DNA from 2 places in the Peribacillus sp. TH27 genome. Region 2 is predicted to be linked to the other one. Evidence: riboswitches for the same ligand, from Rfam matches in the RefSeq annotation. Region 2 holds a riboswitch; the other holds the start of a gene.
What was found. A riboswitch is a leader RNA that binds a small molecule or an ion and turns the genes downstream of it on or off. The one in region 2 is predicted to bind S-adenosylmethionine.
Positions count from the first base shown of each region.

Region 1: linked by a shared signal. The riboswitch ahead of JFU24_RS13995 (sugar ABC transporter substrate-binding protein) and the one ahead of JFU24_RS21770 (2-hydroxyacid dehydrogenase) in region 2 are both predicted to bind S-adenosylmethionine.

Region 1 is NZ_JAEKEV010000002.1:2,612,931-2,621,376, reverse strand. Features, by position in the region: gene JFU24_RS14000 (GTPase domain-containing protein) at 134-2,875, shown strand; SAM riboswitch class I at 2,972-3,077, shown strand; gene JFU24_RS13995 (sugar ABC transporter substrate-binding protein) at 3,194-4,309, shown strand; gene JFU24_RS13990 (sugar ABC transporter ATP-binding protein) at 4,375-5,877, shown strand; gene JFU24_RS13985 (ABC transporter permease) at 5,879-6,886, shown strand; gene JFU24_RS13980 (hydrolase) at 7,171-7,527, opposite strand; gene JFU24_RS13975 (hypothetical protein) at 7,721-8,446, shown strand, end outside.
Region 2 is NZ_JAEKEV010000002.1:4,234,014-4,242,459, reverse strand. Features, by position in the region: gene JFU24_RS21795 (YvrJ family protein) at 284-445, opposite strand; gene JFU24_RS21790 (DUF2922 domain-containing protein) at 535-753, opposite strand; gene JFU24_RS21785 (DUF1659 domain-containing protein) at 797-1,015, opposite strand; gene JFU24_RS21780 (MFS transporter) at 1,205-2,449, opposite strand; gene JFU24_RS21775 (FGGY-family carbohydrate kinase) at 2,439-3,929, opposite strand; gene JFU24_RS21770 (2-hydroxyacid dehydrogenase) at 3,948-4,949, opposite strand; SAM riboswitch class I at 5,092-5,182, opposite strand; gene JFU24_RS21765 (molybdopterin oxidoreductase family protein) at 5,341-7,389, shown strand; gene JFU24_RS21760 (hypothetical protein) at 7,737-8,372, shown strand; gene JFU24_RS21755 (sigma-G-dependent sporulation-specific acid-soluble spore protein CsgA) at 8,422-8,446, opposite strand, start outside.

The DNA.
Region 1 (8,446 bases), 1.6 Mb from region 2:
CTTAACTAAAGGAACCTATAAATCTCTTTTCATAGACAAAGTCTTGAGAAAAGTTATTATTCGATTTTCATAAAGACTCCATATCGATGATTATCCTTTAATTGAAAATATGAAATATATCGGGGGAATAAAGATGGATGAACGACTGATTGGGAAAAAATACTATGAAACAATGATTGAGGATACACGCAAGCATCCAATTCAAACATTAGGTGAAATGTTTCTCGTGGAACAAAAAAAGGAAAGAGCGGATTTGACTGCAGTTCGGTTTGCTCAAGGAGAAGTATACTTCCAGCATCATGACTATGAAGCAGCCATTTTTAAGTGGGAAAACATAGAAGGTGAACTTGGTTCATGGGCGAAAAAGAATATTGCTGATGCTTATTTTGAACTAGAGATGTATTCGACCGCTGAGGATATATATAAATCCGTCAGTACGGATGAAGCGGTATTGAAAACGGAAGTCCTTCTACAGCTGTTCTCTCTTTACATAGTAGAATCAAGAAATGATTTGGCATCAAAAGTTGTTAAGGAAGCAGTCGACTTTCAACCTGATTACCCGAATGTCACCGCAATTGCACGCTCCTTTTTTGAAGAACAAAAGGATTGGAACAGTGCTGTAGTTTTAGCCGCGAATGAAAGTATCCGTACGGAATCAATGATTTGGTTTGATGTGCTGAAAACGTATATCCAGCAAGGTGTTGCTCAATCGATGGCTCCGGATTATTTCTCAAATGTTCTCGAGGCGTTATACAACCTTGATCAGGATCGCTTTGAAAAAATGACGGTTGCACTTTGGAAAAATTATAAATATACAGATTCCTACTTTGAATGGCTTAGAGTCATTAATAATTTGATAGATGGCATCGAATTACATCCAGGTGATGTATGGGATGAGCTTTCTGTCTATTATCGGGATGCTTATGCCGGTTTGCTTGAAGGAACACACTTAATCAAAGATTTGAGTCCTGTTGTGCCGAGATTGTTGGAAAATTGGTTGAAAATCGCGGATGGAGAGCTTTCGTTATTTGCAGCGGCTTCCGTTCTGTCATGGAATGAAATTTTCCCTGATACAATTAATGCACTGGTTGTTCAGGATGCAGAAAGTCTGTTAGCAAAATCGCCTAAATTGGGAGGCGGATTGGAAGCGGGCGAAAAACTGTTCAATTCCATTATTCAGTGGGCTGAAGAGAATAACTTAACAGTTGGCAATAAACTGAAATGGATGGTAGACGGACTTAAGGATACCGAAAATTTCAATCTTCTTCTTGTCGGAAGCACAGGCAATGGCAAAACATCCTTTATTCAGTCGCTTGCTGGAGAGAGTATTGCTGCCGAGGACCATTCGTCCCTTGTCAGTGTCAAAGATGGAGATAATCTGGAAATCTATGAAATTACAGATACAGATCACAAAGTCGTTGGTGAGTTAACTGAATTGGATGAAACACGCCGTCAGCGCGGAACCATTGTCGACGTGACCCTTATTAGTGACTACCTAAAAAATAATCGCCTGCGTTTACTTGATACACCAGGGTTCAATGGGGAAAAAAGTGTAGACTCTGATTTCCAAGGGTATTTACAGGGCAGCGATGGATTGATGTTTGTTCTCGATGCACGAGCGCCTTTCACCGGTAGTGAACGAGATTTGTTATTGGAAATTCAAATGATGGCACCGAAACTTCCGATTCATTTCTTACTAAATAAGATGGATACGATTTACAGTGACCAAGTGGCAGTCCGGATGGAAGATGAAACATGGGATAAAGTGAATGCGTATTTCCCGAACGCAAAAGTATTTGCGTTCTCCAAACTTTATGACAGCAAACAGCAGTTACAGGACCTTTCATCCTTCCTTGATTCGAATTATCAAGCTGATAATTGGAAGGAAAGAAGATCTGAGAAGATTCTTGCATTCATTCGCAAAACGTTATCTTACCTGCTAGAAAAACGGGCAGCTAATGAGCGGAAATGCGAGCACTCAATTTCTTGGAATGAGCAGATGGAAGTCAAATTGAATGGAGCCGTCAATCAACTGGCAGATTTGGAAAAAGAAAAAAGTGAAAATATCATAAGGTCGTATCGTTCAATTAAAGAAGAAGTGAAAAAACAGCTTTCTTCAAGAATCCCTGAATTACTAAGAGAATGTTCTAAATCATTAACGGAAAGTAGCGATTTCAGCCAAGTTCATATACAGTTGAACGATGAAATGAATGAGCAGATTCAGGCATATATTTCAGACAAGATTATGCCGCAATATTACCGTTCTCTTCAAGACTGGATTGCTACATCTCAGTTGGAATTTACACAAATTCAACAGTTTATGGATGAGATGAGCACAGGGTTCAATGAATTGTACAAAGAAGAGCGAATTACACTTGCGGGAGACTTTAGAGTTTTGGATGATTGGCGCCGTGATGCGGATCGGATGACAAGCAGTATCCGCATTGAAGACGTTAATATTTTACTACGCCGGACCCCATCGCAATTGCTGCTTAAAGGGGCAGGGAAGTTGTTTGGAGCGATTCCGCAAAATAAAGCTAATATGTACAACCGGTATAAGAAGTACCTAGAAAGTGAAGACTACCAGGATGTTGCAGAGATGATCAGTGACCGTTTCCTTACACAATTCGGATTGTTTGAAAAATCTTTGGATAGAGATATCTCACTTTTCTATCGCAGTTCATTTGCCTTACTTCAAAAAACGATAGAACAAACACAGACTGAAATCAAAGATCATCAGGCAGCACTGGAGCATATGAGAGAAAATCCGGAAGTATACCGTGACCCGATTACTCTATTTGAAGTGAAACTACGTCAGTTAGAAAGACTTGAAAAGATCGAGAAAAAGCGTCTGGCTAAGCTACAAAGAAAATAAGTGTAATAAGAAACATTTTAAATATTCAAAAATCTATTGACTTTACGACTATATCCCTATAAAGTGGTAATTACGAAAAACGTAACACATTATATTCTCTTATCAAGAGTGGCGGAGGGACTGGCCCTAAGATGCCCAGCAACCGTTCCATTAGGAATTGGTGCTAAATCCTGCAAAACAGAAATGTTTTGACAGATAAGAGAGGGACAAGTCTGCAAATCAGCTGATTAAACCTCTCTATTCTAGAGAGGTTTTTATTTTGGGATTTACACCAACCTAATTGATAAGATTAATGAGTGAAAAGAAGGGGGAACTAAAATGAGGAAGTCAATTTTTAAAAGGGTTTTCGTTTCGGTCATAGCTTCGGCTTTGCTTTTAACGGGCTGCTCTTCAGGACAAAGTTCAACAGAATCAAAGAAGGATGAAAAAGTATCTTTTAAAAATGTTCCAGAACGATTTGCAAAAGGGGAAGGTGCCAAAATCAAAGTCATTCGTAAGATTGGCGGAGATGATCATACGGCTCAATATTTAGCTGGAGCGAAGGAAGAAGGAGAAGCATTAGGTTTTCAAGTGGATACGTATACAGCAAATGGCGATACGGCTAAATTCCATGATGCAATCGCCCAGGCTTTACAAGAAGATTATGACGGCTATATTATCTCCCATGGTGATGATGCAGCAACAGTGAATGACGTTCAAAAGTTGGTTGATGCAGGAAAGAGCGTTGTTACATTCGACTCTATTAGCGACTTATCTAAAATTGACGGTGTGACCTTAACTTCACAGGATGATGAAGCATTGGCAACTCTGGCTTTTGATAAATTGATAGAAGAACAAAAAGGTGAAGCAGCGATCGCATACCTTTGGGTAGATGGTTTCCCACCAATGGTGAGAAGAAATGCGGTGTATCAGGAAAAATTAAAAGAAAATCCTGGGATTAAAGAAGTCGAAAGATTCGGAGTAGCATCTGCAGATACTTCGGTTCAGACACAAAATGCGGTAGCCGCAATGTTGAATAAATATCCCAAAGGCAAACTAGATGCGATTTTCGCAACATGGGATGCATTCGCAATTGGAGCGGCTCGTGCGATTAAAGAAGCTGGCCGCGATGAAGTGAAGATATACGGAATCGACGTATCTAATGCTGATCTTCAAGAGATTCAAGCGAAAGGCAGCTCTTGGTCTTACACGGCAGCTGTCGATCCGAAATTGATTGGTGCAGTGAATATGAGGATTTTGGCAAAAAAATTAGCGGGTGAAGAAACACCGCAAACATATGACTTAGAAGCTTCACTTATTTCACAAGAGCAGATTCAAGCTTCAAAAGAAGCGGTCAACATGGCCAACTTGTCCGGTATTGTCGAAGGATGGGGAGTATCAACGGAATTTGAAGAAGAATGGATGAAAGTATTGAAAGATCATTATAAAAAGTAAAAAACAGAGTCATTAGACACTCTCTTTCTAGTGAAGAGAGTGTCTGTTTAATAGGGGGAATGGGCATGAGCACACAACTAGAAATGAAAAAGATATCGATTGGATTTCCGGGAGTAAAGGCGCTTAGTGAAGTTGATTTTTCAGTACAATCAGGGACAGCCCATGCAGTGGTCGGCGCAAACGGAGCAGGGAAATCTACGCTAATGAAGGTCTTATCGGGCGCTCATGCCCATTATACAGGTGAAATTTTTCTGGATGGAAAGAAGCAGGATATCCGTTCACCGAAGGCTGCACAGGAACAAGGTATTCAAATTGTTTATCAGGAAGTAGATACGGCACTCATTCCTTATTTAACTGTTGGGGAAAATGTAATGTTGAATGATACGGTGCAAAACATGGGCAAAAAACAGATGGTCCATTGGAAAGAGTTGCATAGAAAAGCCACTTATATCCTGGCAGAGATGAAAATTGGTGTCTCTTCGAAAAAGCTGGTGAGAGATCTTACCTTGGCTGAAAAACAGATGGTTCTGATTGCAAGAGCAGTCTCGACGGAATGCAAATTCCTGATCCTCGACGAACCAACTGCTCCGTTAAGTTATACGGAGACGTCAGAACTATTTCGAATTGTAAATGAATTAAAGCAAAGAGGCGTTGGCATCATTTTTATTTCCCATCGTCTTCCAGAGATTTTTGAAATTTGTGAAGAAATTACGATTATGAGGAATGGGAAAAGTGTTGCATGTCGAGAAGTAGCGGATATTACCCAAAACGAAGTGGTCGAGGGAATGCTTGGGAAAACAATGGATGAACAGTTCCCTGTTGTAAATGCTGCGATTGGTGAAGTTGTTCTGGAAGTGAAGGGACTGTCAGATGCCGAAAAAGTTAAAAATGTTAGCCTTCATCTAAAAGCAGGAGAGATTGTTGGTTTGGCAGGATTGGTTGGAGCAGGGAAAACAGAGCTGTGTAAAACCCTATTCGGTCATACTGCTATCACAACAGGGGAAGTCGTGATGAATGGTAGAAAGCTTTCATTGAAAACACCGTATCATGCAGTAAAAAGTGGTCTAGCACTTGTACCGGAAGAACGCAGGAAAGAAGGCATTCTTGTTCAGGAATCAGTTGCAACGAACTTGACTGCAGCAAGTGTCGGAAAATTCAGCAAGATATTCAGCTTTGTAGATCGTAAGGCGGAAAAGAAAAAAGCGAAGGAAATTATTACGAGTCTTGGTATTAAAACCCCTTCAGAGGAAGCTAAGGTTGAAAACTTGTCAGGTGGTAATCAACAAAAGGTCGCTATCGGAAAGTGGCTGATTGCTGATGCAGATGTATACATATTTGATGAACCTACAAAAGGCGTCGATGTAGGGGCCAAGAAGGACATATTCGAATTGATTGCCCAACTTGCCAGAAATGGGAAGGCAATTATATATGCATCATCTGAGTTGTCTGAAATCATCGGTATTACTAATCGAACTTATGTGTTATATGGTGGAAAGACAGTCATCGAATTAGAGACAAGCAAAACCAATGAAGAAGAACTACTATTCTACTCAACAGGAGGCAAATAGGATGAGTACACCGATTCCTGTTCTCACACAGACAACAAAAGCGAAGAAAAAAGTAGACTTATTCGACTTTTTCTATAAATACGGCACAATCTTGACGATTATCATTTTGGTTGGGATATTTGCCGTTTCAAATCCATCTTTCATTCAAGCTAATAATCTAATTAACATTCTGCGTTCTATTTCAATCGTGACCATTATTGCGATTGGAATTACGATATCCTTAACTGTGGATGGTTTTGACCTATCCGTTGGTTCTGTAGCATCATTGGCTAATGCGATCGTCATTTCGATGTTTGTTTGGTTTTCGCAGGATACCCTGATTGCCATATTAGCTGCAATCGGTGCGTCGCTTGTAGTAGGAGCATTAAATTCATTCATGATTGTAAAATTGAGAATTCCTGACATGCTTATGACATTAGCGACCATGTTCATCATCCAAGGGATTGCTCTTACCTATACAAAAGGAGCAACGGTTTCACAAAATATGGTCATGCCTGATGGAACGTTCGCTGAAGGACTGATCAGCCCATTTTTCGCTAAGATTGGACAGGTCCCTTGGATTATTCTGATCATGGCAGTCATTGTGATAGCTACCCATATCTTTTTGACTTATACCAAGCACGGTCGTTATATGTACATTATTGGGGGAAATAAGGAAGCTGCCAGACTTTCTGGAATTTCGGTAAATAAATACAAAGTACTGGCCTATCTCCTTTCGGCTCTCTTTGCCGCAATCGGGGGAATTGTCCTTGCTTCCCGTGTCATGACATCCGAAATCAATTCCGGGTCTCCTTACTTAATGGATGCTGTTGCAGCAGCATTTATTGGTTCATCCGTTCTAGGAGCAGGGAAACCGAATGCCTTCGGAACCTTCATCGGTGCAGTCCTGATTGGAATCCTTCAAAACGGACTGATTATGATGTCTGTCCCATACTACGCGATGGACATCGTTAAAGGAACCGTACTTGCCCTAGCGCTAGCGGTTACCTATTATAAGCAAAAACACTAGACTTATGTGTGAATGACACCTTATTTTTCATCGTAAAGTAATCCGCAAAACGTTAAATATACCAGAATCGTTACCTATTGAATGCAACAGTTCTGGTATATTTTTATTTTGGATTATGCATTTCCAAAACTAATACCATCATAATTTTCTTCCTGTAAAACTCCAAACACTCTGATCGTGATGTACCCCATGTGTTAAATCACTTTCTTTCGAAGATGCTTTTTTCATCCTCGTTCTTTTAAAAAATAGAAACTTGATATTTCAGGTTCTGTTTAATTATTCTCCTATTTAAAGTTTTGGATTTCCTCGTTGCCTTTGAATTTGTTATCTGCCAATATGCCGATTTCTTCAATATGCTTTCGGGCTGTTTCATCGCCTAATTTATATATGATGGCGTACAGCTTTTTCATAGCTTCATCGTATTTATCATTTGCCCGGTCATGATGATAGAGAAGATAAGGTACATGAGAACGAGCGTATGACTCCAAGTCATCTGTTCGATGTTCCTCTAGGCATTGCTTTAATTCTGCTAGTTCTTCATCTGTAGCGTGTATAGTAAAGCTTGGATTTTCCTCAAGTTTTTTTCCTAGTACATCGCCGCTGACCAAATCCACATGATAGGTCTGTTTTTCCTGCATCATTTTTTCATCACCCTTTCAAGCGTTTATCTATGATGTACCACTATTTGTAAAAATATAATCGTAAAAGTGAACATTCTCCATAATAAATCGATAGAGATAAAGATGTCAGATATTTCTTGTAAAATCGGGTAAGATAGATTTATAGAATAATATGGAAGTGTATGTGTATTCAGTAAAAGTGAGGAGTGACTTTTTGAAGAGATTACTCATATTTATTTTAATGATGGCATTAATTGTTTCAGGCTGTACAACCAGGAATTACGATTCCAACATGGAGCTAGGAAAAAGTCAGGTGGAAGAGGAAAATTATTTAGAGGCCCATGAGGCATTTGAATTAGCGTATAAAGAAGACCAAACAGGGGAGACGAAAGAGTTAATGGAACTTTGCGTCCTTTTGGCAGATGGAATGAAGAAATACGAGGAACAAGATTTTGAGGCGGCTCAAGTGTTTTTTGAAGAAGCTGCTGCATATAAGGCAAATTATGAGAAAGGTAAACTCATGGTACAAAAGGCAATTGGAATGTCCTCAGAAACTGGAGAAGCCAGTGCTGAGCCAGTTGAAGACACTGAGGCAGAGCAATCGAGGGATGAGTCTGAAAACCCAGTTACCGAGTCAGAAGAAGAGGATGAGCCAGTGGAGGCCCCCGCCACATCGAAGCTAGCTGATAAAGGAAATCACGAGAGTAACAAGGATTTAGATAAGACATTGACGAAAGCTCAGGCGGAAAATCTGGTGAAAGACTACGCTGACATGGAAAACTATCCTCAGCTTCAAATTCAATATGATCGTGAAGATGAAAAGGGAGATTACATATTCCAAGTGTTTGAAATGGCCAATGACAGTAAGGGAAGTGGGCATAAGGCTACTTGGGGTTGGTATGGCGTGAATAAGAAGACAAAAGAAGTCTATGAGCTTATG
Region 2 (8,446 bases):
ACTCTTTTTTCATTCTGATTTTTCTGACTTTTTTATATTAACACAACATTTTAATATAATTGTTACATTTTAAAAAAATAATAATATTTTCCCTTTTTAGTAAACAATGTGCAAATAAAACCGATAATATACCGTATATTCTCGTTATTTTTATAAATTAAAATGTTCTCAAGATAATTTTACATATAGTATTTTTACTCGTTAGCTCGATGGGTAGTGGTAGGATCCCTTTTGCAAAAATAAAAAAAGCACTATGAATGATAACATCCATAATGCTCCCTACCTATCCTCTGAACTGACTTTGGAATCCCTCTTGCAAACGATCCGGCAGCTCGACAAGGGTTTCGTTCAATGTATCCAATTTTGTTTCAATCCGATGAAGCAAATAAAGGGTAACAATAATCGGAAATCCGATATCACTGATAAATGGCAGGATTTGATCCACTTTTGTTCACCTCTCTTCTGGTATGGTGAAAAACAGGCTCACCCATTTTCAGGACACGTCCTTCAAAGATGAGCCTGCCTGCTGACAAGTTAGATAAGTTCAACATCCTCGACATTACGCTCGACAAGGCGTGCTCCTTTAATACTGACAAAGTCGCCCGATGATGCAACGAAGGCATTCCCCGCAATCATTTGCTCCATTGCCAGTTTGACTGTATTCGCATCAACCGGCTCCTTCGGATTTTCAACGGAAATCGTCGCTGACTTTCCTTCCTCTGTTACGAAAATCATTTCCAATACTCTAGCCATTTTGTATCACCTCCTGTTTTTTCAACCTTTTGCTAAAAGCCGATTAGCCAATCAATGAATTCGTATCCACTCTGGTCACTTCACCCATTGGATAATTCTGCACGCTTGCAATCGCTGTTGCTGCCGAAAACAACTGATCCGCCGTCGCCTCAACCTTGATGTTTGAAAATGACCTACGCTTGAAAACGATAGCCCCCTTTTCATTTAACCCCGTCTCAAAATCAATCCGTAACGTACTTGATACTGGAATTTGGTTTGCCATGTCGCTCACCTCCTTTCACACTCTATATAAACTTTTACGAGGTGAAAGTAGCATGGTGGTGAAAGTTTTTTTATTTTCATTTAATGATACGCAGCTGTTATAAATAAAAATAAAGAAGCCACAATCCAATATTGGAATGTAGCTTCTTCCTATTAATAAGAAAAGGTGATTTTAAGTCACCATGTTTCATTATGATGCAAGTGGATCCGTTTCTTTTTTCATTTCATCCTCTTCTGGTAAACGAATGAATTTAACAATCACCGCACTAGCTAGATAAAGGATCGCAAAAATCCATACAACCCCTTCTGCTCCAGCCGAACCGATAAAAGTCATGGCTATAGCAGGTGCAACGAATGAAGACAAACCGGCCGCAAAATTCAAAATAGACATGGCCGCTCCTTTGTCTTCACCTGCAACGGATGGAACCAATGCACCTATAGGTACATAACCAGCTAAACATGCACCCCATATAAATCCAACAATACTAGTTGCAATGAGGTTTCCATTTGTGATCATTGGTGTGTAATATAATAGAAGGGTAAAAATAGCACAACCGACTCCACCAAACCAGATGATTGTATTTTTCCATCCGAATTTATCTCCAACGAAACCAAAAACCAAATTAAAAATAATGTTTCCTAAGAAGATCGTACCCCATAATTGTAACCAGACAGATGTTTCAATTCCATGTTCAGCCATATGCATGGGTAAGAAAACCGGAAATCCATATGATCCTACACTATTAATAATTCTTACAACACCACCAGCAGCAACTCTTGGATTTGTTTTCAAGATGGTGATGCCCTTTAAGAGCTCATTCACTGCTTCTTTTTTGCTAGATATCTGTTTCTTTTCAAATTTGTCTTTGTTGATGACTATAGCAAAAATCGTACCTAGGCATACCCAGAAAATAGAGGTCCATAATGTGTTGACATAACCTAGGTATTGAATAGCGTAGCTTGAATACCAAGAGCCAAGTACCATCATTCCAGCACAATAAGCTACCCAAAACCAACCGACAGCTGTACTTAATTTATTTTTAGGTGATCGATAAATGACCCATGTTAAAAAAGAGTAAGCAAATAAAGGATAGCCGAAACCTTTAATAAAATAGGTGATAAGCATAACAGGATAATTCATACTTTCAAAACCAAAAGTGATAAATCCTGCAGTCCCAATAACATAAAACAATAATCCCATAGACATAGACTTCTTTGGTCCAAAAACATCTAAACAAACACCTGAAAACCAAGAAGAAAGAGCTATAGAAATTCCGTATACAGTAAAAATAGCCGCTGACTGCTGAACAGTCAATCCATTGTCAACTAAGAAAGGGCTTAACCAGCCAGCTTCAAGTCCGTCTCCCATCATAAAGAGCATAACACCTAAAAAACCCCAGCTTAAACTTTTAGGTATTCCAATTCTATCTAACATATATATCTCTCTTTTCTATCTTATTTGGATTTAAGCTATATTGGTCTTTGAAAAAGAACTGTTGAGCTTGTTTCCACTCCTCATACTTCCATTCATCGTAACTAGCCTCATTTGTAATCGCTTTGATATCGCCTGATAATACACTGTTTACCCCTAATGTCTTATTGCAGATAACGGCAGATCCGACAACGGATGCCTGATTGAACCCTTGATGAATGCGCACTTCTTTTTGAAGGAGATTAGCTACAAATTTCGTTAACGTTTCACTTTGAAAACCACCTCCACAAGCCCATACATATGGCAAATCGTAAGGAATCACTTCGCATAATTTGTCGAAATGCCATTTGACTGTACAAGCAATTTCCCATAGAGCTGAAGCTACAAAATGAGCACGGGTTAAGTTTTCTTCTAATGGTGTATTAAAAATGAAGCCACCTTTTTTCGTCGCATTTTTCTCATCTGTCAGATACATGCCTAACGTTGATACACAATCAATCGTCGTAAGCTTACTCATTTCCTCTTCCATTAGTTGATAACTCTCATTTGGGTAGAAAATATTTTTTAATTTCTGATAATTAAGCCCAGTTATTCCTGGGTTTGTTTCTAACAGCCATTGATTTTTATTCGTATGGGCATTTGTCCATGCTCTTCGTTTAGAATCCACACTATATTCATCAGTAATATGGCAAATAGGGGTGGTCGTTCCAGATACGATGATGACATCACCTTTTTCGGCAAACGTGCTTGCGATAGCCAGCTGTGTATCACCGCCTCCTACTACGATTAAAACCTTTTCGTCCAATCCCAGCATCTGAGCCATATTCGGTGTAATTTCACCAAGGATCGAACCAGACGATTTTAATTCGGGTAACAAGTCTACCGATATCCCGAATTGTTCACACAACTCCTCTGACCATTCTTGTTTCTGAACATCATATAGCAGTGTTTCGGTCGCTTGTGATGGCTCATAGACAAGCACGTCACTTAATTTATAGGCAACCCACTCACTGATGCTTGTAAAGTATTTAATTTTATCCCATAATTGCGGCTGCCTCTTTTGCAGGGCGACCAGCTTTAAAGCTGAAAACAATGCAGATGGTAATCGACCTGCCCTTTCATAAATAAAAGGTTGATTTGAAAACTCCTTTTCCCATTCGCGGCCTCTATTATCAATATTAGGTAACCCGATAAACGAGTGCCCATCCTGATCCTGCAAAACAATTCCTTGCCGTTGACTAGTGGACGTTATTGCCTTGATTGAAATGTGCTGAGCTTTAGCCATCGCCTTTTTTGCTAATTGAATAAGCTGTTTCCAAAGTAATTCAGGTGAAAAGTATCGACTATCAGGATAAAGAGGTTCAATTTCATATTGTATATCCTCTCTCTCAATAGAGACGACTTCACCTGTTGTCTCAACGATAGCCACTCTTGCATTTCCAGTACCGATATCAAATACTAAATAACCTTCTTTTATAGCCATTTTTTTCACTCTTCTTTCTTATGACTTAACTTCTAGATTTTTTCTGTTATATAGAGTTGGAATCTGAAGAGTATGTTGTGTTGTCCACTTTGTTAACGCTTGGTTCATTATTGAGACGTGATGATCCTCAACCTCATAACTTGCGCCGGCAAGATGAGGGGTAGCTAATACATTGGGCAATTTAATTAATTCATAGTCACTTTGTTCAGGCGGCTCTTGATAAAACACATCTAATATCGCCCCCCTAATCTTTTGTGCTTTTAATACTTGTACAAGCGCATCTCTTTCAACCACGACAGCCCTTGACATATTTACAAAGATTGCCTCTTCTTTCATCAGTCCCAAAAAGTGTTCATTAATCATCCCGATCGTTTCCTCTGTTCTAGGGAGGTGTATGGATACCACATCACTTGTCGAAAAAACGTCTTCTAAAGAAGCCCGAACATGATTAGGATTATCACTCTCTACATAAGGGTCATAGTATTTTATCGAACATTGAAAACTTTCAAGAACCGCTGCAATTCGCTGGCCCACGGCCCCAAACCCCACCATTCCAATTGTTTTCCCAGAAATTTCATTTCCTTTAAACTTTAAATAGGCTTGGAGATAGTCTTCATTCCATTTTTCCTCCTTCAACCATTGATTGGAAGGAATGGTATGCCTTAAAAATGTAAGGAGATTACCGACAAATAATTCTGCAACAGCCTGAGCATTACGTGCTGGAGTGAAAAAGACGGGAAGTCCCCTTTTTGTTGCAGCTTCCACATCAACATTAGAAGGCATGCCACGACACACACCCACAAATCTCAATTCAGGTACTTCAGCGAATACTTTTTCTGTTACTTGATCTAACTCAGTAATTAACCCCTCCGCCTTAGACTCTTTTAATAAAGAGATCAACTCTACTTCGTTATAGGCCCTTCCATTTTCCTTCCAAGGTTGATGGGTAGCCTTTCCAAATAACTCATTTAATTCCTTGATGCCTTCTTCGTTATATGGTGCTGTTACTAGAATGTTCATTTTTACATCTCTCTCCTTTGTGTAACGACTTTACATGTCAATAACTCACTTCTTAAAAATAAAAAAATCTCTTCCCGCTAAGACGGAAAGAGATAATTACTTCATAATATCGTTCTCACAACAATAAAATAAAAGGCCACTCTTTCTATCTTTCAAGCTTCGCTTGCTGGAATTGGCACAATAATGTTGCCGAGGCTTCAAAGGGCCAGTCCCTCCACCTCTCTTGATAGAAATTTTACAATATTATATTGGTTTAACTATTTTTTCAATTAATAGAATATACCAAATATAATGAATTCCAAAACGGAAGTCAATATTTATTTGAACTTTCTAAATATTCTCTCCGTATGATATAATCTATGAATCATTTTTTTCATGAAAGGATACTGACATGCAATCATATAAAGATATAGAAAATGGTGTAGTCCTTTCTGTCTGTTCTCTTGATTGCCCAGACCAATGTGGTTTACTTGTACACAAAGAGGATGGAAAAATCAAGAAAATTAGTGGTGACCCAAATCATCCAGTGACGAAAGGGAATATTTGCAACAAGGTTCGGAATATGGGTGAACGGATTTATGATAGCAAGAGAATTAAGACACCTTTAAAACGCGTGGGAAAAAAAGGTGAGGGGAATTTCGCCATTATTAGTTGGGAAGAAGCGATCGATACGATCACAAATCATTGGAAAAATCTTATTTCAGAGGAAGGGGCACAAACCATTCTTCCTTACAGTTTCTATGGGAATATGGGGAAACTCGCTGCAGAAGGAATGGATCGCCGTTTTTTTAACCGCCTCGGATCAAGTCAACTTGACCGGACCATCTGTTCAGTTGCTGGCTCAACAGGCTACCGCTACACAATGGGGGGGAGCTACGGTACAGACCCAGAAGAGATGACCGAAACTAAGTTATTCATCTTTTGGGGAATCAATGCTGTAAGTACAAATATGCATCAAGTAACAATCGCACAAAAAGCAAAAAAATCAGGAGCTAAAGTCATTGTTATTGACGTTCATAAAAATCAAACCGGACGAATGGCCGATTGGTTCATTCCCATTCTCCCAGGGACTGATGGTGCACTAGCATTAGGAATCATGCATATACTCTATAAAGAAAAGCTAGTGGATCGATCGTTTTTAGAGGAATATACGATTGGCTATGAAGAGCTAGAAGATCATCTTGAGCAATATCAGCCACACATGGTTTCTGACATAACAGGCGTTCCCGTAGAAGACATATACAAATTAGCTAGGATGTATGGGGCGATTTCCCCTTCAATGATTCGGATTGGAAATGGTCTTCAGCATCATGATAATGGCGGGATGAGCACTCGGACGATTGCCTGTTTACCTGCTTTAACAGGACAGTGGCTAGTAAAAGGCGGAGGTGCAGTTAAATCCAATTCAGGATTTCTCTCCTTTAATACCGCAGCTTTACAACGTCCTGATCTCAAAAAAACTAAAACACGTACAATTAATATGAATCAAATAGGGAAAGCATTGCTTGAACCGGACAACCCCATTCGCTCATTGTATGTCTATGGAACTAACCCGGCTCTTGTTGCACCAGAGGCAAATAGAGTAAGAGAGGGTCTAGCCCGGGAAGATTTATTCACTGTCGTCCATGACTTGTTTATAACGGAGACAGCGAAGTTTGCAGACATTGTATTACCATCTACATCTGCCTTTGAAAATACAGATTTTTATACATCATACTGGCATAATTATATCCACTTACATGAGCCTATCATCGCACCCTATGGAGAAAGTAAATCGAACACAGCGGTATTCAGGCTACTTGCAAAAGCCATGGAATTTGACGAACAAACTCTTAAGGATGACGATGAAGAATTAATGAAACAAGCTCTAAACGATTTATCCAATCCTTATTTATCGGATATAACCTATGAGAAACTAAAAAATGAGCGCTACATCAAAGCAAGTAATTTGACCGATTTGTTAAAGAATTTACAAACACCTAGTGGGAAAATCGAATTATATTCCAAAGTGATGGAAGAAGATGGATACCCAGCCCTTCCTACGTATATTCCATTAGTAGAAGAGCAGGATTACCCTCTCCAATTCATACCTGGACCGAACCATAACTTTTTAAACTCTACCTTTTCCAATAATGACAAACACATCACACTTGAAAAAGCACCTAAAATATTTATGAATCAAAAGGATGCAGATAATCGAGGAATAGAAGATGGTACAACTGTCCGTATCTGGAATGATCGTGGAGAATGCGAGCTAGTGGTTTCTGTAGGCGAACAGGTCCTTCCAGGCGTCGTAGTCAGTCAAGGTCTCTGGTCAGACATGCCTGGTAAAAAACAACTCGTTAATGCCTTGACTCCAGATCGTATTGCCGATATGGGCGGCGGAGCTACATTCTTTTCAGGGAGTGTGAATGTAGAAAGAATGAATAAGGATGTTTAATTTTTTATATCTTATTTTCCCTTCTTAAAATTTTTTTATGACTAATTAATAAAAAATAGCTTGAACCTTTTTTACTCAAAATACTCCTTTTAACATAAAATAGTCCCCTTTCCATTTATGGTTGGGGGACTTTCTAATGTATAAGAATCCTCAACAATAAACTATAGTTTGAAGTGAATTGAATAAATAATTGTTTCTAATAGCTCGCAAACAAAAAAGTTTTAGAATTAAGCTTCAACCTTAAGAAACCCTAACCTAACGACGAGGCAAAATGCATCTGGCTTTAAATGGAACGACAGGTTCACTTTTTCTGGGAAATAATATTCATGAAAGGATGTGGATGTTGGATGTCTTTAGAATGGTTCGACAGAGTAAGCGGGGAATTGCAGGATCATCTTAAATCAATTTGTGAAAAATACGATCGAAATGGCAGTTTGATCGTGGAGCGAGGAGCTAAACATCCACGTATCGAATTTTATACAGAGTTGGATGACAATGAGAGGGATTATTTTTCCACTCTGTTTTTCGATCCGCATAATGAAGAATTTTATATGGAATCCTTTGATCCGGATTTAGGCCAGGTTAGCAAGGTGATCTTATCTGATATTGAAGATATCGTTGATGCTGTTCATGAAAGCTTCCATAACTATTTAGAAGGGGATGGCATCGAATATGATTATGATCTCGATGATGAATACGATGAAAATGAACTAATCGAAGAGACTGAGATGTACGAAATCGAAGTGGAATGGGAAACACCTGAAGTGACAGCCTATATTCAAGAAAATGAAGTGGAGGTCACCTATCAATTCGGAGTTGTTCAGGAAACTGGTGATGGAGTGCTAAAACGGATTAACCGCATTCGTACAGCAGATGATGATCTGATAAAAGATGAAACAAACTTTATATTCAGTAAGGAAGAAGCTAGCACGATCATCGCTATGATAGCAAGCCATATGGATTCCCTCAGCGAAATGGATTAATAAAAAAAACCTAAAAACCTTGTCCATGTTGATCATGGACAAGGTTTTATTAAACAAGAATAAGTTCGTATACC